DNA from 3 places in the Neorhizobium fuzhouense genome. Region 1 is predicted to be linked to each of the others. Evidence: riboswitches for the same ligand, from Rfam matches in the RefSeq annotation. Region 1 holds a riboswitch; each other region holds the start of a gene.
What was found. Region 1 has a riboswitch for cobalamin ahead of ACEXP3_RS02080 (CbtB domain-containing protein). Riboswitches for the same ligand answer to the same signal wherever they lie in the genome.
Positions count from the first base shown of each region.

Region 2: another riboswitch for cobalamin. It lies ahead of ACEXP3_RS15815 (ABC transporter substrate-binding protein); the one in region 1 lies ahead of ACEXP3_RS02080 (CbtB domain-containing protein).
Region 3: another riboswitch for cobalamin. It lies ahead of ACEXP3_RS10680 (DUF1636 family protein); the one in region 1 lies ahead of ACEXP3_RS02080 (CbtB domain-containing protein).

Region 1 is NZ_JBHFFP010000001.1:405,303-412,049, reverse strand. It holds gene ACEXP3_RS02105 (branched-chain amino acid aminotransferase) at 1-417, shown strand, start outside; gene ACEXP3_RS02100 (superoxide dismutase) at 643-1,245, shown strand; gene ACEXP3_RS02095 (metallophosphoesterase) at 1,395-2,282, shown strand; gene ACEXP3_RS02090 (c-type cytochrome) at 2,383-2,826, shown strand; gene ACEXP3_RS02085 (c-type cytochrome) at 2,974-3,843, shown strand; cobalamin riboswitch at 3,924-4,139, shown strand; gene ACEXP3_RS02080 (CbtB domain-containing protein) at 4,165-4,341, shown strand; gene ACEXP3_RS02075 (CbtA family protein) at 4,465-5,271, shown strand; gene ACEXP3_RS02070 (hypothetical protein) at 5,268-5,606, shown strand; gene ACEXP3_RS02065 (type 1 glutamine amidotransferase family protein) at 5,616-6,188, opposite strand; gene ACEXP3_RS02060 (GNAT family N-acetyltransferase) at 6,214-6,702, opposite strand.
Region 2 is NZ_JBHFFP010000008.1:189,985-196,731, forward strand. It holds gene ACEXP3_RS15805 (ABC transporter ATP-binding protein) at 1-430, opposite strand, end outside; gene ACEXP3_RS15810 (FecCD family ABC transporter permease) at 472-1,497, opposite strand; gene ACEXP3_RS15815 (ABC transporter substrate-binding protein) at 1,494-2,534, opposite strand; cobalamin riboswitch at 2,715-2,955, opposite strand; gene ACEXP3_RS15820 (hypothetical protein) at 4,085-4,300, shown strand; gene ACEXP3_RS15825 (EAL domain-containing protein) at 4,297-5,442, shown strand; gene ACEXP3_RS15830 (hypothetical protein) at 5,439-5,954, shown strand; gene ACEXP3_RS15835 (LuxR C-terminal-related transcriptional regulator) at 6,179-6,747, shown strand, end outside.
Region 3 is NZ_JBHFFP010000005.1:61,359-68,105, forward strand. It holds gene cobN (cobaltochelatase subunit CobN) at 1-778, opposite strand, end outside; gene cobW (cobalamin biosynthesis protein CobW) at 778-1,815, opposite strand; gene ACEXP3_RS10680 (DUF1636 family protein) at 1,827-2,258, opposite strand; cobalamin riboswitch at 2,363-2,567, opposite strand; gene cobO (cob(I)yrinic acid a,c-diamide adenosyltransferase) at 2,667-3,281, shown strand; gene ACEXP3_RS10690 (cobyric acid synthase) at 3,281-4,753, shown strand; gene cbiB (adenosylcobinamide-phosphate synthase CbiB) at 4,737-5,708, opposite strand; gene cobD (threonine-phosphate decarboxylase CobD) at 5,707-6,747, shown strand, end outside.

The DNA of each region.
Region 1 (6,747 bases):
ACCGGCGCCAAGACCGGCAGCCTCTATCCCAACAGCGGCCGCATGATCATCGAGGCGCGCGGCCGCGGCTTCGACAATGCGCTGGCGCGCGACATGAACGGCAATGTCGCCGAAACCGCCTCGTCGAATGTCTTCCTCGCCAAGGACGGCGTGGTGATGACGCCGATTGCCAACGGCACCTTCCTCGCCGGAATCACCCGCTCGCGCATCATCAACCTCTTGCGCAGCGCCGGCGTCGAAGTGCGTGAATGCACGCTGACGGTTGAGGATTTCAAGGCCGCCGACGAGATCTTCACCTCCGGCAACTATTCCAAGATCGTGCCGGTCAACCGGCTCGACGACCAGGAATTCCAGGAGGGGCCGTTCGCCCGCAAGGCTCTGGAACTGTACATGGACTGGGCCCGCGCGGCGGCTTGATCGCCTGACGGCAGACGGAGCGAAGGTGGCCGCCGCCTTCGACCCTTGCGTCCAGGCGCCAGGAAAATCGGCAGACACCGGGTGAACCGAACGCCCGTTGCAGCGTTCTCTAAAGAACAGTTCCGTCCGGTAATTTTGCGCCGTGGCCCGTTGCCTCTTGGGACGCGCACACCTATGTTCCCGATCACCACTCAGACCGCCGTTTTGCCGAAAAGGAGTAAGATCATGGCTTTTGAACTTCCCGAACTCCCCTATGCCTACGATTCGCTTTCCCCCTACATGTCGGCGGAAACGCTCGAATATCACCACGACAAGCACCACAAGGCTTATGTCGACAACGGCAACAAGCTGGCCGCTGAAGCAGGCTATGGCGATCTGTCGGTCGAAGAAGTCGTGAAGAAGTCGTTTGGCACCAATGCCGGCCTCTTCAACAATGCCGCCCAGCACTACAACCACATCCACTTCTGGAAGTGGATGAAGAAGGACGGCGGCGGCAACAAGCTGCCCGGCAAGCTGCAGGCCGCCATCGACAGCGATCTCGGCGGCTACGACAAGTTCAAGGCCGATTTCATCGCCGCCGGCACCACGCAGTTCGGCTCCGGCTGGGCCTGGCTTTCGGTGAAGGACGGCAAGCTCGTCATCTCGAAGACCCCGAACGGCGAGAACCCGCTGGTCCACGGCGCATCCCCGATCCTCGGCGTCGACGTGTGGGAACATTCCTACTACATCGACTACCGCAACGCCCGTCCGAAGTACCTCGAAGCCTTCGTCGACAGCCTGATCAACTGGGACCACGTTCTGGAAATGTACGAAGCCGCTTCCAAGTAAGTCGCTCGTTTCTGTCGAATGCAAAACGCCCGGCGGGTTTTCCCGCCGGGCGTTTTGCGTCTTGGCGGAGGCCACCGCCCACCGGCGCAACGCCCCCACATCCGACCGCCTGTCATGTCCCTGTCACGCCGCCCGGCTATTGCAACGCCATGTCACATCAGCCGCTTCTTCGCTTCGGCGTGATCGCCGACCCGCAATATGCCGATCTGGAGCCGAACACGGGTCTGGACCGGCATTTTCGCAACAGCCTCGGCAAGCTTGCCGAAGCGATCGCGACCTTCGAGGGGGAGGATCTCTCCTTCGTCATGACGCTCGGCGACCTCATCGACCGCGATTTCGCAAGTTTTGACGCGCCGCTCGAAATCTATGGCCGCTCGCGCCACGAATGCCTGTTCCTGCCCGGCAATCACGATTTTCTCGTCGCACCCGACCGGTTGCCGCAGGTGTTTGAAAAGCTCGGCATGCCGGCGCCGTACTATGCCTTTACCCGCTCGGGCATCCGCTTCCTGGTCATCGACGGCTGCGAGGAAAGCCTGTTTTCAACCGTTGCCGATCCGCAGGCGCATGCGGCAGCCAAGGCCCGGCTGTCGCGGCTGCGTGCCTGCGGCGCCATCAATGCCATGGACTGGAATGCGGGGATTTCCCGCCGGCAGTTTGCCTGGATCCGCCGCGAGCTTCAGCGGGCTGAGGAGAAGTCCCAGCCGGTGATCGTCATGGGGCATTTTCCGCTTTATCCCGAAAGCGACCATGCGCTCTGGGACAGCGGCGAACTGGTCGATCTTCTCACCGCCTCGCCGCAGGTGATCGCCTATCTCTGCGGGCACTATCATGCGGGCCGGATCGCCCGCGCCGGCGGCTGCTGGTTCGTCAATTTCTGCGGCATGGTGGATACCGAGGCGAGCAATGCCTTTGCGCTCGTGGACGTGTATGGCGACCGGCTTGAAATCAAGGGTTACGGGCGTCAGGGCACCCACGTGCTGGCCTGCCGCCCGGCCAGCCTGATGCATGATGTCGCAGCTCTTCACATCTCTGTGTGAGCACTGAAATGCCATTTCTCTCAAATGCATACGGTGTAATCATGGCGCCGTCGTCAGAGCGTCGCGCCACACTATGGCTTGCGCACAAGGGAGTATGGACATGAATTTGAAGCGGGTTTCCACGGCCGTGATGGCCCTCTGTCTTGGCGCCGGCATGGCTTTTGCCGCCGGCGAGCCGCAGGCAGAGCGTCAGGCGCTGATGAAGAAGATCGGCGGTTCCATGGGCGAACTGGGCGCCATCGCCAAGGGGCAGAAGCCTTATGATGCGGCAACCGTGAAGACGGCCGTCTCGACAATCAGCGCTTCGGCCAAGGATTTTCCCAACCATTTCCCGGCCGGCTCCGAAACCGGCATGGACACGGCTGCCTCGCCGGCGATCTGGCAGAACATGGCGGACTTCAAGGCCAAGGCGATGAAGCTTTCCACCGATGCCGATACGGTTCTCGCCTCCATGCCGACCGACCAGGCCTCCGTCGGCCAGGCCCTGCAGACGCTGGGCGCCGATTGCGGCACCTGCCACCAGGCCTATCGCCTGAAGCGGTAAGGGCTCTCCTGCCATCGCCGCCGCGCATTTTCGTCTTGCGCGGCGGGGTGCCCGTCTGCCAATCCTTTCACAGTAAATCTTTCTCGGTAGCGGAGTGCGGCCGTGGCATCGATAACAGCCAAGCTGGCATTGGCCGGCGCAATTGTCGTGGTGGCAGGTGCTGCCGTCGCCTATGGGCTGACGCGGCCGCAGCCTTATCCCGCCGAGCACTGGGCAGGGCTTGGGGCGCCGGATGTCGCCAATGGCGAAACGCTGTTCTGGGCGGGCGGCTGCGTCAGCTGTCATGCGCAAAAGGATGCCAAGGGCGAAGAGCAGAAGGTGCTATCAGGCGGGCGGGCGCTGCCGACGGCGTTCGGCACCTTCCACGTGCCCAATATTTCACCCGACCCAAAGGCCGGCATCGGCGCATGGACGCTGGCGGAGTTCGGCAATGCCATGACGCGCGGCGTCGGTCCGGAGGGAGAGCACCTTTATCCATCCTTCCCCTACAGCTCCTATGCGCGCATGACGCCAAAAGACGTCAACGACCTTTTCGGTTACCTGAAGACGCTGCCGGCAAGCCCGAATGTCGCGCCGCCGCATGATCTCTCCTTTCCGTTCAGCCTGCGCGTGACGCTCGGCGGCTGGAAACTGCTGTTCTTCAGTGCCGAACCGCGGGTGGCGCTGAACGCCCCGAGCGACATCGTCAAGCGCGGGCAATATCTCGTCGAAGGCCCCGGCCATTGCGGCGAATGCCACACGCCGCGCAATGCGCTGGGCGGGCTGCAGACGGACCAGTGGCTGGCCGGCGGCCCCAACCCGGAAGGCGAGGGACGCATCCCCGACATCACGCCGGGCTCGCAGACCATCGGCAGCTGGAGCGAGGGTGACATCGCCAACTATCTGGAAACCGGCTTCACGCCCGACTTCGACAGCGCCGGCGGCTCGATGGTCGAGGTGCAGCAGAACCTGTCGCACCTGCCCAAGAGCGATCTTGCGGCAATCGCGGCCTATCTGAAGGCGGTTCCGGCGCGCTGAACAGCGCAACTGCGGACCTGCGCACAAGCGAAGAAGCCGGAGGGTTGCGACGCGTATTGACAGACCCCCGGTGGCAGGCGACAAGAAGGGCGTGTGACGGTTCCTGCCGGATGAAAGATCCGTCGGGATGAAAAGGGAATACGATAGGGCATTGTCAGCGGTGCCTCATTCGTGGCTGCCCCCGCAACTGTGAGCGGTGAGTTCATCGACTGTTCTGGCCACTGGGAAACCGGGAAGGTCTGGTCGTTGAACGGTGACCCGCGAGCCAGGAGACCTGCCGCCGCATCTGTCGTCAACGCATATGCAACGAGGGGTTTTTGCATGTCGATCCAAACATCCGTCGCCGGGACTTCGGCGAAATCCACATCCCAGCTTCAGGCCGTCTTTGCGGTCGCGCTTGGCCTGTTCATCGTCGGCTTCGTCGGTTTCTCCCACGCGGAGGTTGTTCACAATGCCGCCCACGATACGCGCCACGCCAATGCCTTTCCCTGCCACTAGCGCGCTCCACTGCCTCTTTTAAAGAGGTTTGAAGTCCATTCCTGCATTGTGATTTCGGGGCATCGCGCCTGTTGAGGCCGAGCGCGGTCAAGGCCGGTGCCGCCGGGGATAAGGTTTTTCTCCATGTTCAGATCCATTGTATTCTCCGCCGTGATGGTGGGGATCGTGAGCGGTATTGCCGTCTCGCTGATTCAGATGGTCGGCACCACGCCGCTCATTCTGTCTGCCGAAACCTATGAAAGTGCGGCTTCCGTCGGTCATGATCACGCGCCGGCGGCAGAGGCCCCGCTTGTTGCCGAAAACTCCACGTCTCATAGCCATGCCGCCGGAACGGCAGCGCATGAACATGCACAAGGTCATGATCAGGAAGGTCATGATCATGGGGGGCAAGACCACGGGGCAGGCTGGACGCCCGCCGACGGTCTGGAACGGCTGTCCTATACGGCCGCGGCCAATATCCTGACGGCCATCGGCTATGCGCTGGTGCTTTCGGGGCTGCTGGCGGTTGCGAGCCAGAGCGGGCTTGCCAAAACTATCGACTGGCGCACGGGTCTATTCTTCGGCCTTGCCGGTTTTGCCTCTGTGATGCTGGCGCCCATGGTGGGGCTTCCGCCGGAACTGCCGGGATCTCCGGCCGGCGATCTTGGCGCGCGGCAGATCTGGTGGCTGTCGACGGCCTTTGCTACTGCACTCGGCATCGCGCTGCTGGCGTTTCGACGCGATGCGGTATCGGCGGTCGCGGCCATCGCGCTCATCGCGGCACCACATGCCATCGGCGCACCGCTGCCGCCAGATGGCGAGCATGCGCTTGCTCCGCTTGGGCTCGAACGCCAGTTCATCGTGGCGGCAACGCTCACAAGCCTCTTGTTCTGGGCGCTTCTCGGTTCGCTGAGCGGCTTCCTGATGCAGCGTTTCGAGGCGGCGCGGTGAGCCAGACCGAGCCGGATCGGCGCGCCATCTGGCGCGACGATCTTGACGCCCTGCAATTTGGCGTGCCGGGAGAGGGCAGTCTCTGCCTTGTGCATCGGCTCGCCTTTAGGGCACTTCTGCCGTCAGCCCCAGCGGAAGGTCTTTCCCGGCAGGCCTGCCTTGAATTTTTCTTCAGGGAAAGCCGACATTTCGAAGCTGCCGCCAAGTCAAAAGTGACGCGCCTCGGCTTGGCCCCCGGCCATAACCTTCATCTCAATAGTCGCGATATCCGTCGCGCAATAGCGGGTGACGTTTCCGATGGTGTACCGAAGGCCTGCCGGGTGCTGACCGGCTGAGACGGGCTATCAGCCCGGATGATGCTCGGCGGAAAAGCCCACCATTTCCGCTTGCGCATCCGGCGTCCACAGATCGAGCGCTTTCAGGATTTCCACGGCAAAGGTGAAGGGGGAGGTGCCGGGAGCGGTGATGATGCCCTTGTCGCTGACGGCCTGCGGCTGGTCGCGGTAGAGCGCCTCGCCCCGGTAGGCGGGATAGGCCTTGTGGGATAAAAGCGCGTTGCCGGTATGGGCTACGTCATTGAGGAGGCCGGTGCCGGCAAGCGCGCTTGCGGCGGCACAGATGCCGCCGATGACGGCCTTGCGCTGGGCAAAATCCGCGACCAGGTCGGTAAGATCCGGGGCAGTGCCCTTTTCCCAGCTCATGCCGCCCGGAATGACCAGCGCGTCGAAGTCGCCCACTGCCAGGTCGCGATAGGCAAGGTCGGGCGTCACCCGCAAGCCGCCCATCGAGGTGAGCGGCGCACCGTCCGGCGAGGCGGTGAGGATATCGGTGCCGAGAAAGCTGCGGGCAACGGCGGTCAGCAGCCCGATTTCCCAATCCGCATAGTCGGGCGTCAGAGCAATCGCAATCCGTGTCATGTCGTCCTCCTGGGGGTATCGACGTTCAGGCGAGCGCCTGCAGGAAGCGCATGCCCGTCACCGGGCGCGCGGTGAAATCCATCTGTTCGTAGAAGCGGTGGGCAGCGAAATTGCCGGTGGCGGCGCTCACCGACAGGTAGCCGCAGCCCAGTGCCCTTGCACAATCGCGCGCCCGGTTGACCAGATGCTGGCCGATGCCGTGGCCGCGATGGCCGTCGCGCACGAAGAGATGGTGCAGGTCCATGCCGCGCTTGCCTTCCTGGGCGCGGTAGAGCGGCACGAGAATGGCATAGCCGATAAGCTCCGAACCGGTATCGGCCACCAGAGCCTGGATCCAGGGATGGGCGCCGAACAGGTCGCGCTCCAGCGTTTCCGGCGTCATGGCGGCGGCATCGCCGTGATGGGCTGCGAGAAGCGCAATCATCTCGTTCAGTTGCGGCAGGTCACGCGGCTTGGCAGCCCGGATATTGACCACGGGCGGGCGGATCAGCGAAATTTCGGTATCTTCAGGCATGTGCGGCATCCTCTGGTTCATTCGTGCCGTCAGGTGCCGTCTTGA
Region 2 (6,747 bases), on a different contig from region 1:
CTTTCGGCGACTGGGCAAGTGCCCGGGCAATATGCAGCCGCTGGCGCTCGCCGCCCGACAGCGTATGCCACTGGCGCCCCGAAAGATGCGCCATGCCGACATTTCCCATTGCCGCATCGACGATGGCGTCGTCCAGTCCTGACCAGGGCGAAGACAGCCCGAGATAGGGCGTGCGGCCAAGCTCCACCGCCTGGCGGGCCGTCATGCGCTCGGAGGTGTCGGCCTGCTGTTCCACCAGAGCCAGACGGCGGGCAAGCGCGCGCCGGGCAAGGCCGGCAAGCGGCTCTCCATCCAGCGAAACGGTGCCCGTGCGCGGCTTGCGCAGCCCGCAGAGCATGGAGATAAGGCTCGTCTTGCCCGATCCGTTCGGCCCGATAATGCCGAAGAATTCGCCGGATGCGACCGTGAAGGAGACGTCGCGCACCAGCATGTGGCCGCTGCTTGCAAGCGACAGGTTGTCGGCGTCCACCCTCACAGACTTGCCCTCCGCTGGCTCATGATCAGGGCAAAGGCGGGCGCACCGAAGAGCGCGGTCACCACGCCGATGGGCAGGACCTGTCCCGGGACCAGAATACGCGACAGGACATCCGCCGCAATCATGAAGATGGCGCCGACAATGGCGGCGGCCGGCAGGAGAACCCCGTGGCGCACACCGACCAGCATGCGCGTCGCATGGGGAATGACCAGGCCGACAAAGCCGATGGAGCCGACAAGCGACACCATGACGGCGGTCATCATGGCCGTCGTGGCAATGAGGATGACCATGACCCGCCGCACGGGAATGCCGAGCGAGGCGGCCGATTCCTTGCCGAAGGCAAAGGCATCGAGCGCGCGCGCCTGGGCAAGGCAGACGACGAGGCCCACGAGCGCCACCGGCAGCGCCAGCGTCACATCCGGCCAGCGCACGCCCGACAGATTGCCGAGCAGCCAGAACATGATGCCGCGCGCCTGTTCGGCATTGGCGGCTTTCGTGACGACAAAGGAGGTGAGCGCATGAAAGAGCTGGGAGCCCGCAACACCGGCCAGAATGATTGCCGCCGAGCCGCGCCCGGCGCGTAGGGCAAGCAGGCTCACCAGCACGAAGGCGATGACGGCGCCGGCAAAGGCGCCCAGCGGCAGGCCGATCATGCCGCCGCCAAGGCCCAGGATCGCAACCGAGACCGCGCCGGTGGAGGCGCCGGCGGAAATGCCGAGCACGTAAGGATCGGCCAGCGGATTGCGCAGGAGCGACTGCAGCACGACGCCCGATAGCGACAGCGCCGCCCCGCAGCAGGCCGCAACGACGACGCGCGACAGCCGGTAGCTCCAGACGATGCCTTCGTCGATCGCCGCCAGAGGGTATCCTGCGCCAAACAGGCGGTTGGCGGCGGTTTTTGCCACCACATCGAAGGGAATGGCGGTTTCGCCGATCGCTGCGCCGAACCAGAGCGCCAGAAGAAGGGCGGCAAGGGCGCCAAGGGCTGCCCCCGCCGCCAGACGGATGCGGCTGTGCTTCACCGCGAAAGGCCCGCCTTTTCAATCGCATCCGCCAACTGTTCGATGCCGTCGATGGTGCGAATGGTCGGGTTCATCGTCTGCGCATCCATCTCCACCACATGGCCGGCCTTCACCGCCGGCATCAGGCTGACGACCGGATCCTTCTGGAGGAAGGCGGCCTTGACGGCACTGTCGTCGGCCGGATAGCGGCGGCGCTCCATGCGGGCGGCCACGATGATCGAGGGGTTGGCGCGCGCGATCGTTTCCCAGCCGACGGTTGGCCATTCCTCGTCGCTGTCGATGACATTCGTGATCCCGAGCGCCTTCATGATATAGCCGGGCGCGCCATTCCTGCCCGCCACATAGGGATCTGCGGCAAGCGTTGCGCTGGAAAACCAGAAGACGGCCGACAGCGTCGATTTTGCACCGGCCACCTTGGCGCGGGCGGCCTTTTCGCGCGCCATGAGATCGGCCACCACCTGCTCGCCACGATCCTGAACATTGAAGATCCGGGCAAGATCACGGATCTCTTCGTAGATCAGGTCCATGCTGAAGGCCTCTGCCCGCACGCCGTCGCCGCCGGAGGAATTGTCCTTGCCGATGCAATCGGACGGCGAGGTGTAGACCGGAACCCCGAGATCCTCGAACTGGGCAATCGTGCCGACGGTACCTTTCGGGCCGACATGCCACTGGAACTGCACGGTCACGATATCCGGCCTTGTGGCGATGACGCTTTCGAAGCTCGGATCGTTATCGGCAAGCCGCGGCACGGAAGCATTGGCCTCCTCGTAGCCCTTGAGCACCGGGCCGATCCAGACGGCGGTGCCGACGACCTGCTTGGAAAGCCCGAGCAGATAGAGAATTTCCGTGGTGCTCTGCCCAAGCGACACCGCCCGCTGCGGAGGCTTTGAAAAGGTGATCTGGCGTCCGCAATTCTGCAGTGTCAGCGGATAGGTGGTTTCTGCGGCAAAGGCACCGGAAGCGGGAAGCACTGCTCCGGCAACAATCAGCCCGGCCGCAAAGGCCTGGCGCAACGCGTGCGTCATACGAATAAACATGTGGTCGAACCCTGGTGGCTATGGGGGGCCTTCAGCCCCTGCGATAAAAGCATCTCAGCTGCAATCAGCCCTGATGGACGGATGTCAGGCGTTTGGGGCGCTTGAGGGTTCGACAACCGGTGCTCGCAAAGCGAGAAATAGTCATGTCAGCTCCTGTTCCGGGCATCCCCGCCCGTGACGTTGGACTTCAGTGCGATGGCAGGTCTCCTGGCTCACGGTTGGCGCCTCTCATCTGCCTTCCCGCACAAAATTTCGTGCAGTGGCATGGTGCCTGGTCGGCACCACGAGGATGATTGGCATCCGCTTACAGTTGCGGGGGCAGCCACGGCATTGGGACCCTGATGGAGGTTCCGCACCGTGTTCCCTATTAATCCCCTTCTCCGGCGAACCGGCTTGGGGAACCATCAACCGCCAGTTAAGCCGGGCAATGGCACCGCGTCAAGGCAGGCGACCGCGGTCGAGAGATCCTGTCGTCGTTCGTTATGTAATATCATTACAATTGGATTCGCAAAATCCGTTTGTAAAGTCGCCCCGGCGGATTTTGCGATACGCGGGTAGCGAGGCTGGGCGCGTTAAGATCGCTGCTGGTGTTCGTCCTTTTTCGCAGCCGTTGACGTCCGGCGCTCCCTGGAGCATCGGCCAGCGCCGGATGTGCGGCTGGTTCCAGTCGTGTGGTGCCGTCGGCGACACACCATTTTCTGCGCCAGCCTGATGCCGGTTTCACCGTCTCAGAATGGGGCGCGAGGGAATTTCACCCAAAGATACCTGTCTATTTTGGCACATGACGGTCCTCAGGTGGCATTGGTGGTTGATCGTCCGTTTCATTTTGGCGCGTTCCGCGATCTATAATACTGGCGCGTCCCGGAGTTATTCTCTGACGTCGCCCGCTTATTTTCCAATTGGGAGCAAATTTGCCTTTTTCTCGTCTCATTCGGGGCGAATGCTTGACTTCACGCGGTTGAAAAATACACGTATTGCGTGTTTTTGCGCGGGCAGCAGCGGGAATGTCGGTCCGGTGCGCCATCTGCGGCATTGAGGATTGTCTGCCCCGGATGTGTGGCTTGAACAGTCGTTTCAGGCATATTTATTCGCAGTTACGAATATAAATGAATTTTCTTTTCATTTGCAGATCAGTGCGCTAGACGGCCTTTCGCATTGATTTGCCTGCTTCGGCCGGCGGATCCGGCACAACCTCCTTCAGCCGTCGTGAGACGGCTCGGGATCAATGGCGACGGATCCGGAAGGCGAGGCGCGATCGGGTGGCGACTCTCCGGAAGGATAAATTCGCAGACGGCATAGGGTTTTACGTGGGCAGGACGATTCAAGATTGAAAAGCCTTGTTTTTCGACTTGAAGAGCTTAACCTAATCGCTGACCGCTTCGCAAAGGGCGCGCAAAATGCTTCTGCGAACTAAAAGTGTTACTATTGACAATAAGATGAGAAGCCGAGTAAAAATAAGTTTCTGATTTCACTCGGTTGAATGCCCGTAAAGCATTGAAAATTTTAACGGCTTATTAGTACAAATCACCGTCGGAAAAAGGGTTCCCTTCATGCAGGGTGAAATCAGCTATGATGGCTGTGAACCGGGGTATGGCGAAGCAGATGGTTGCACGTCCGCTCGCTCTTCGGTCCGGGATGGTCTCGATTTCGTTGTTTCTTCCAACGGTGTCTTCAAACCATTTCTCAACGAGACCGGCGGCGCATCCTGTTATGCCGGCGGCGTTGCGGGTCGCGTCTACATGATCAGCTGGGGAGCACTGTCATGAATGCCACGGCTGCCATGTGCATTACGATCGATAATCTCGGAGATATTTCGACCTATTTCGGCGAGGGTGTCGCCGGCCGCGTCCTGGCGGAAGTCGCCCGCCGGCTGGAGCGGTCGCTGCAGGTGCCCTTCACCATTGAAAGCTGGGGTGTGGCGGCGTCGCCCTTCCAGCTCGAGGATGGCCTGCCGGTCTGGTCGCGCGTCGATGAGGCGCTTTGTGCGGCAGCCGCCCTGCCGATCCCGGTTGGCAACAACCGCATCGTCGTGGCGCTGAGCTGCCGCAACACCGTGCCGGACGCGCAAGGGCTCCACACCGCCTCGCAGAACAGCGCGCAGGATTATCGCATCGACATGAGCGCCGCGGCGCTGGCCTATGAGGCGCTGTTCAACGCCCGCTTCACGCTGGTCGAACAGCCGGTCTGCAGTGCGTCCGAGCCCGCGTCGGTTCTTTACAGCGAATGCGTCGTGCGCCTGTCGGATGAGGATGGCCGCGTGGTCATGCCCGGCGTCTACATGCCAGCGCTGGAACGCCTCGGCCTCACCCAGGTATTTGATCGCCGCATTGCGCAGTCGGTGGTCGAAGAGCTGGTGCGTCGCCCGGATGTCGTTCTGGGCTGCAACATGTCGGCGCTGTCGGCCTCGGTCGATCTCTGGTGGCGGCTGGTGTTTCCCCGTCTCGTGCGCGAGGCCGGCGTCGGCCAGCGCATGGTCATCGAGATTTCGGAATCGGCGCGTCCCTACAGTTTCGAAGCGGTGGCGGAATTCGTCTCGCACATCCAGCAGGCCGGCTGCCGCGTGGCGCTCGATGATTTCGGCACCGGTTTCAGCTCCATCGGCTATGCCCGCCACACGCGCTTCGACGTCATCAAGATCGATGCCGGACGCATCCGCACCCGCGGCTCGGATGCACCGCAGCTGCTCGGCCATCTGATTTCACTGGCCCGCCATGTTGCCAACGAGGTCGTGGTCGGGTCGGTTGAGAGTGAGGCGGACCTTCTGATTGCGCATGCCGCCGGCGCCCGCTGGGTTCAGGGCTTCCTGTTCGGCCATCCGCAAAGCTTGGCCCCGCAGCTTGCCCGTCAGGCGCAGGTCGCCTCGCTGGATGCCCGCCGGCCCGCCGCCCGCGCCGGAGGCGCCCGATGAAACCAGGAACGGCCGCACTTCTTCTGATCGCGGCCATCCTGCAGGCCAGCCTCTCCACGGCCCTTGTCACGGAGCATTATGCGCTTGCGCTGGAAATCGGCCTGTTCGGCTGTCTGCTGATCTGGGCCGTTCTGGCGTTTTTTGCCCGGGATCTTCTGTCATCCGGTCGCGAGCCCCTGCCGCCGCGGCTCCTGAAAGCCGTCGAGGAGCGTTATGCCCGCTACGGCGTCTATGCCATGCCGGTCGCTAACGACCTCTTCTCCGATCGACATGTTCGGGTGGCAGGCCGCAGGATCTCGGTGGATTTCCTGCCACTGCTGGTCGCCACGCTGTCTGCCGCAACCGTTGTCGGGTCTTCCTTCGGCTTTGCTTTGTCCGGTGACATGGCCATGGCGGCGGCGATCACCGGATCTGCCGGCCTTGGCGCGCTCGTGCTGTATTGCTGCCACACGCCACCGGCAACAGATAATGTTCAGGTGGCGGATCTGAAGCGGCGCGCTGGCCGCCGCTGAGCGGCACTCCACTTGATCCCCTGTCTCGGCGCTATTTATCACGCCGGCTTGCGGTGCAATCGACCGGCTGCTGCATCGCGCCATCTCCTCCTGACGCGGCTTGCGCATAGGCCGAAGTTTTTCGGCAAAAATCCCCATCAGATCTTATGGATTTCATGGCGTTACCGGGTTTGGTGGCCAAGGGGGAACTTGCCAAGTGCGCCGCAACTCAGCAAGCTGGCGCCATGAAGGATCAGAACCGATATGCGCCACCGATCAGCGGTCAGCGCCCGATCAAGCGGCGCGGGCTGCTTCTTGGCCTGCACCGTTCCGGTCTTCGCCGGCTGACGACGATCATCGGTTCGGCCGGCTATGGCAAGACCTCGCTTGCGGCGCAGTGGCATGAAATGCTGGTGGCCGATGAGGTGCGTTGCCTCTGGATATCGCTGGAACAGGAGCATTGCGACCAGCGGCAGTTCCTGCTGACCCTGCTCGATGCCTTGCAGCCGCTTCTGGCCGATGACACCGGCGGTCTCGATGCGGCAAGCATGCCGGTCGCTTCGCTTCTGTCCATTCTGGCAACGCGCCTGCGCCGCATCGAGCAGCCGCTGGTCCTGTTCCTCGACGATTACCATCTGGCGCAGACCGATGCGACCGAGGCGCTGATGGCAAAAATTCTGGCCGATCGTGGCCTCGATCACCTGAAGCTGGTGCTGATCTCGCGAAGCCCGCCGCGCTTCCCGCTGTCGGCGCTACGCCTGCACGGCGAGTTGAAGCAGATCGGCGTGGCGGATCTCGGCTTTTCCGATGACGA
Region 3 (6,747 bases), on a different contig from region 1:
GGTGAAGGGCAGCGAACTGCTTTTCGAGGAAGGAGAGGGTTGCAAAGTCCTTCAAGCCCGGCACGAACACCGGCAGTGGCGCAAAACCGCGTGCGGCAAGCGCCGCAGCGAGCGCATCGATGGGCGCGACATCACCCGACAGCAGCATCGAGCGATAAAACAGCAGCGGCAGGACCTTTTTGCCCGCAAAACCCTCCAGTGCCTCTGGAAGGGAGACGACACCGTGGCCGGGCCGGTAAAAGCCAAGTCTTGGCACGGCCTCGGCCACTGGCCGTACATCCCGTTGACCATTCGCCAGGGCGAAAAGACTTGTGGCCAGCCGGTCGAGATTGTCCGGCCCGCCTTCGCGGAAAAACGAAAGGAAGCCTGCAATCTCGTCCGGGGAAAGTGTGGAGGCGGCGGTCAGACGGTCGTCGGTCTCGCTGCATTCGCCGGGCAACAGAATGAGGGGAATGTTCATCCGGCGCGCCAGATGCGACAGTTCTTCCACCCCGTAGCGCCAGCGGTCATAGCCGCCCAGAATGCGCACCATCAGCACACGGGCGTGGCGGGCCACCTTGTCGATCCACAGATCGACCGACATCGGGTGGCGCAGGTCCGAAAGCGGAGCAAGGCGCAAGGTAAGGTCATTGCGCGACAGCCGGTCCCAGGCCGATGCCATGCCGTTCAGGTCGCTGTCGGAAAAGGACAGCACCACCACATCGCCCGGCGTCTGGTTGAGATCGACCGGTTCGATCAGATCGTCGAGCGACGAGGATGTGGTGGCAAGGATGTGCATCAGGCGGCCAGGATCTTTTCGATGCGGGCGGCATCAATGCCCTTTTCGCCGATAACGACGAGGCGCGAGCGGCGATCTTCGCCGACCGTCCAGGCGCGGTCGAAATAATGGTTCACGCGCGGGCCGACGGCCTGCACCAGAAGCCGCATCGGCTTGCCCTCAACTTCCACATATCCCTTGATGCGCAGCACCTTTTCGGCCGCCGTCACATCGGCAATGCGCTGGCTGAGGCTTTCGGCATCCGCAATGGCGGGAATGTCGAGAACGAAGCTGTCGAAATCGTCGTGCTCGTGGTCGAGTTCGTCGTCGTGATGCGTCTTGCGGTTTTCGATGTCGTCCTCGACGGCAAGGCCAAGGCCGATGAAGACGGCCGGATCGACCGCGCCCTTCTCGGAATTGACGATATGCACGGCGCGCGGCAGGTGAGCGCTCACATGGGCGCGGGCCTTTTCCAGATCGGCAGGCGACAGAAGGTCGGCCTTGGTGAGGATGACGAGATCGGCGCAGGCGATCTGGTCTTCAAACACTTCCTCGACAGGATCGTCATGGTCGAGTGCCTCGTCACTCACCCGCTGGGCGGCGAGCGCCTCCATGTCGTCGGCTACGCGGCCTTCCGCCAGCGCCAGCCCGTCCACCACGGCGATCACGCCATCCACGGTCACGCGGCTTTTCACGCTCGGCCACTGGAAAGCCTGGATTAGAGGCTTCGGCAGCGCAAGGCCGGAGGTTTCGATGAGGATATGATCCACCTTGGGTTCCATCGCCAGAATGCGGTCGATGGCCGGCACGAAATCATCGGCCACCGTGCAGCAGATGCAGCCGTTTGCCAGCTCGATGATATTGTCTTCGGGGCAATTTTCGATGCCGCAGCTTTTCAGGATCTCGCCATCGATGCCGACATCGCCGAACTCGTTGACGATGATGGCAAGCCGCTTGCCCTTGATGTTCTGCAGGGCCTGAGACAGCAGCGTCGTCTTGCCGGCGCCGAGAAAGCCGGTGACAACCGTGCAGGGAATGCGGGCGAGGGAAGAGGTCATGTGTTTGTCCTTCAAGGCTTCTGGTCCTGGGATTGCGGGTGCGCAAAGGGGGGAATGCGGGCAATCATGCCGCGCTTCAGGCTGTCGGGGCGCCCTTTCCACGGCATCAGCCCATCGACTGAACCGGCAAGCAGGCGCGCGCCGAGGAGAAGATCGTCTCCGCTTTCGGTCGTCAGATCGCCGAACACATAGCTCCAGCCACTGCTGCTCTGGATCGTGGCGCTCAAGCCCCGCTTGCAATTGGCAAGGCAGGCAACGCTCTTCACTTCGATACCAGGCTCGTGATGGTCACTGATGCTTTGCGCCAGAACGGCACCCTCGCGGGGCGCCATCGGGTCCTGCGTGGCGCTGCGGCAGGTTTCGCAGACGAAGACGACAACGGGGCAAGCGTTGGCCACCGGCGCTTCGGTTGTCTTGTCGTCCGTCTGTCTCGATAAATCCACCTGGTAACCCCGCGCGTGCAAACCGTAACGGGGTGCAAGCCTGCGCGGCGTATCCGGCATGCTCGTCAACAGATCATCCGTGCCGGAGCACCCCGCCCGGCTGGATCGTCACATCGTCAACGGCAGGTCTCCTGGCTCGCGGATCGTCGCCCGTGCGCCGCCTTCCCGAAGATGTCTTCAGTGGCCTGATGCGCCGGACTACCCGCTTACAGTTGCGGGGGCAGCCGTGGTTTAGGCAAGAACTGCCGCACCACGTTCCCTCTTAGCTTTCCCCGTTGCCGGGAAAAGACCGTTGTCCCTGTCACTATGCGCTTAGCCGCTTGTGTGTCAATGGCGGCAGGCAAGGCATTGCCGGGGGGCGCGGTTCGACTATAGTCCCGCTCCCCAGGAAAGCGCGAGGAGTGCCCGATGAAGGAAATCGACGAAAACGAGGCCGAGCGCCACCGCCGCAAGATGGAAAACCGTAAGGCCGTGCAGGATGCGGAAGTGGCGGAAAAGACGATCGAGAAGGGGTTGCTGATCGTCAATACCGGTCCGGGCAAGGGCAAATCGACGGCCGCCTTCGGGCTTGCGCTGCGCATGCTCGGCCATGGCCGCAAGGTCGCCGTCGTGCAGTTCATCAAGGGCGCCTGGGATACGGGTGAGCGTGTGGCGCTGCAGGCATTTGGGGATCAGATGATCTGGCACACGATGGGCGAGGGCTTTACCTGGGACACGCAGGATCTGAAGCGGGATGTGGCTGCTGCCGAACGGGCCTGGGAGAAGGCGCTGGAGATGATGGGCGAGCCGGATGTCGGCTTGCTGATCCTCGACGAGCTGAACATCGCGCTGCGCTACGACTATCTCGATCTTGAACGGGTGATCGCGGATCTTGTCGCGCGCCGGCCGGATCTGCATGTCATCGTCACCGGCCGCAATGCCAAGCCGGCGCTGATCGAGGCGGCCGACATGGTAACGGAAATGACGCTGGTGAAACATCATTTCAAGGCCGGCGTGAAGGCGCAGGCCGGGATCGAGTTCTGATGACGCAGAAGCCGCCTGCCAGGGCATTGATGTTTCAGGGCACCGGGTCTGATGTCGGCAAGTCGCTGGTGGTGGCAGGTCTTGCGCGCGCCTTTACGCTGCGCGGGCTTCGCGTCCTGCCGTTCAAGCCGCAGAACATGTCGAACAATGCTGCCGTGACGGCCGATGGCGGTGAAATCGGCCGGGCGCAGGCGCTGCAGGCGCGGGCGGCGCGGGCGCCTTTGTCGGTCCACATGAACCCGGTGCTGCTCAAACCCCAGAGCGAAGTCGGCGCCCAGCTGGTGGTGCAGGGAAAGGTGGTCGGCAATGCCAGGGCTGCCGAATACCAGGAGATCAAGGCGGGCCTGATGCCGCGGGTGCTCGACAGTTTTTCCCGCCTGAAGCAGCAAGCCGATCTGGTTCTGGTGGAAGGGGCCGGCAGCGCCTCGGAGGTCAATCTGCGGCGCAACGATATTGCCAATATGGGCTTTGCGCGGGCAGCAGATGTGCCGGTCGTTCTGATCGGCGATATCGATCGCGGCGGTGTCATCGCAAGCCTTGCCGGCACGAAACTGGTGCTGGAGCCCGATGATGCGGCGATGATCCGCGCCTTCATCGTCAATCGATTTCGCGGCGATCCGGCGCTGTTTGCCGAGGGCATGACGATGATCGAGGGCTTTACCGGCTGGGCGCCCATCGGCCTCCTGCCGCATTTTGCCGAAGCCATAAGGCTTCCGGCCGAGGATGCGCTGGCGCTTCAATCTAAACCTGCCGCAAAGGCCGGCGCCAAACTCCGCATTGCCGTGCCGATCCTGCCGCATGTTTCCAATTTCGACGATCTCGATCCGCTGGACGCCGAGCCGGAAGTAGAGCTTGTGCGGATAAGACCCGGAGAAGTGCTGCCGGCCGATGCCGATCTCGTGCTGCTGCTTGGCTCCAAGGCGACGATTGCCGATCTTCAGGTGCTGAAGCAGGCGGGATTGGATACGGACATTGCCGCGCATCGAAGGCAGGGCAAGCCGGTGCTCGGGCTCTGCGGCGGATATCAGATGCTGGGCAAAGCGGTGGCTGATCCCGATGGCATCGAAGGTCCGGCCGGTGCCGTCGAACAGGGGCTCGGGCTTCTTGACGTGAAAACCCGGCTCACCGGGCAAAAGCATCTCACTGCCGTTTCGGGCAAGACGGCGGACGGTCACTCCTTTGCCGGCTATGAAATGCATGTGGGCGAGACAAGCGGAGCTGATCGCGCCCGCCCGTTTGCCCTGATTGGCGGCGTGCCGGAGGGGGCTTCCTCGGCCGATGGCCTGGTCCGCGGCACCTATGTCCACGGCCTGTTTGCCGATGACCGCCAGCGCTCGTCATGGCTGACGCGGCTTGGCGGCACCGAAACGCGGCTTGATTACGAACAGGGTGTCGAGGATGTGCTCGATCGCCTTGCCGCCCATCTCGAGCGGCATCTCGATCTTGATCTCCTCATCAGCCTTGCACGGTAAGGGCAACGGCGATCAGGCCGAAGAGGATGATCAGCAACAGGTCCGCGATGCGCGCCAGCGACAGCGCATTGCGGATATCGCTACTGGTTGCCTCGCGCCGTCCGCCCTCTCCCATCACGTGATCCTCGACGAGGACGCCGCCATAGACGCGGGGGCCGGCCAGGGCAAGGCCCAAAGCCCCTGCCATCGCCGCCTCAGGCCAGCCGGCATTGGGCGATTTGTGGTGGCGCGCATCACGCCGCACCGCCGCCCAGGCCGCTTTCGCCGAAGCATCCGGCAGAAGGGCTGCGGCTGCGATAAACAGCATCGCCGTCAGGCGCGAGGCGGGCAGGTTGATGAGATCGTCGAACCGGGCGGCCGCCCAGCCATAGGCGCTGTAGCGGGCATTGAGATGGCCGATCATGCTGTCGGCGGTGTTGGTGGCCTTGTAGGCGCAAGCGCCGGGCAGCCCGCCGACGCCGAGCCAGACGGCGGGTGCCGTCACGCCATCGGAAAAGTTTTCGGCAAGGCTTTCGATGGCCGCGCGGCAGACGGCGGCCTCGTCAAGCTGATCGGGATCGCGCCCGACGATCATCGAGACGGCCTTGCGACCTTTGTCGAGACCGCCGGTTTCCAGCGCTTCGGCCACGGCCCGAACATGGTCTTCCAGGCTTTTCTGGGCGAGCAGGCTGGAGGAGAGGAGGGCCGTGACGAGGATGCCGAGCGGAAGCCACGCCAGCGCGCTTTCCATGAGAAAGGCCGGCACGACGGCTGCGGCAAGCAGGATCAGGACGGCGAAAACGCCGTTGCGCTTGCGCGTGGCGAAGGGCAATTGCAGATCGTTCAGCCGCTTTTCCAGCCGGCTGATCAGGGCGCCGATCCAGATGACCGGATGGCCTATTCGATCCACCAGCCATTGCGGATAGCCGACAAGCCGTTCAATAAGCAGAGCGAGGAAGGCGAGAGAAAAAGCCATGGACCAGGATCGGCAAGAGGGGCAGACGAAAGTGCAGCCGCAGATGGACGATGTCGAGGCACGGCAGGCGATCGATCATGGCGGCAATCTGGCGCGCGCCGGTTTGCAGTTTCCGCAGGCGCCAAAGCCGTGGATCGATCTGTCCACCGGCATCAACCCGCACCCATATGCCTATTCGCCCATCCCCGCCACCGCTTTCTCCCGCCTGCCGGAGCCCGACGATCTGGCGCGCCTGAAGCATCTTGCCGCCACCGCCTATGGCGCGCCTTCGGCGGAGCATCTGGCGGCGGCACCCGGCACGCATATCCTGCTGCCGCTGGTCATCGAGGCAGTTTTCGGCACGCTGTCCGGGGCAGGCCGTCGGGCGGCGATCCTTTCGCCCACCTATGGCGAACATGCGCGCATGGCCAGGCTGTCCGGTTTCGAAACCTTGGAGGTCCAGGCTTTCGAAGCGCTGTTCGACGCCGATCTCGCCGTGGTCGTCAATCCCAACAATCCGGATGGACGGCTTGTCGGCGCGGCCGATCTTCTGGCGCTCTCCCGCCACATGGCGGCAAAGGGCGGGCTTCTGGTGGTGGACGAAGCCTTCATGGAGGTGATCGAGCCGGAGGAAAGCGTGGCCGGTGCCGTGCATGACGGGCTTGTCGTTTTGCGCTCCTTCGGCAAATTCTATGGTCTGGCGGGCGTGCGGCTGGGCTTTGCCGTCGCCCCGGTTGCCATCGCGCAAAAACTCGCAGCCCGTCTGGGTCCCTGGGCCATTCCGGGGCCAACGCTTTCCATCGGGCTTCAGGCGCTGGCGGATGGGGGCTGGCAGCGCGCCATGCGGGCCCGACTTGCTGCGGATGCTGCGCGCCTTGATGCGCTGCTTGCGGCGGCTGACCTTCCTGTCTGCGGTGGCACCACGCTGTTTCGCTATCTGAAGCATGCCAAGGCGCCGGCGATCTTTGCGCATCTGGGAGGTAGCGGCATTCTCGTTCGTGCCTTTGCCGCACGGCCGGATTGCCTGCGCATCGGCCTGCCGGAGGACGGCGCGTGGAAA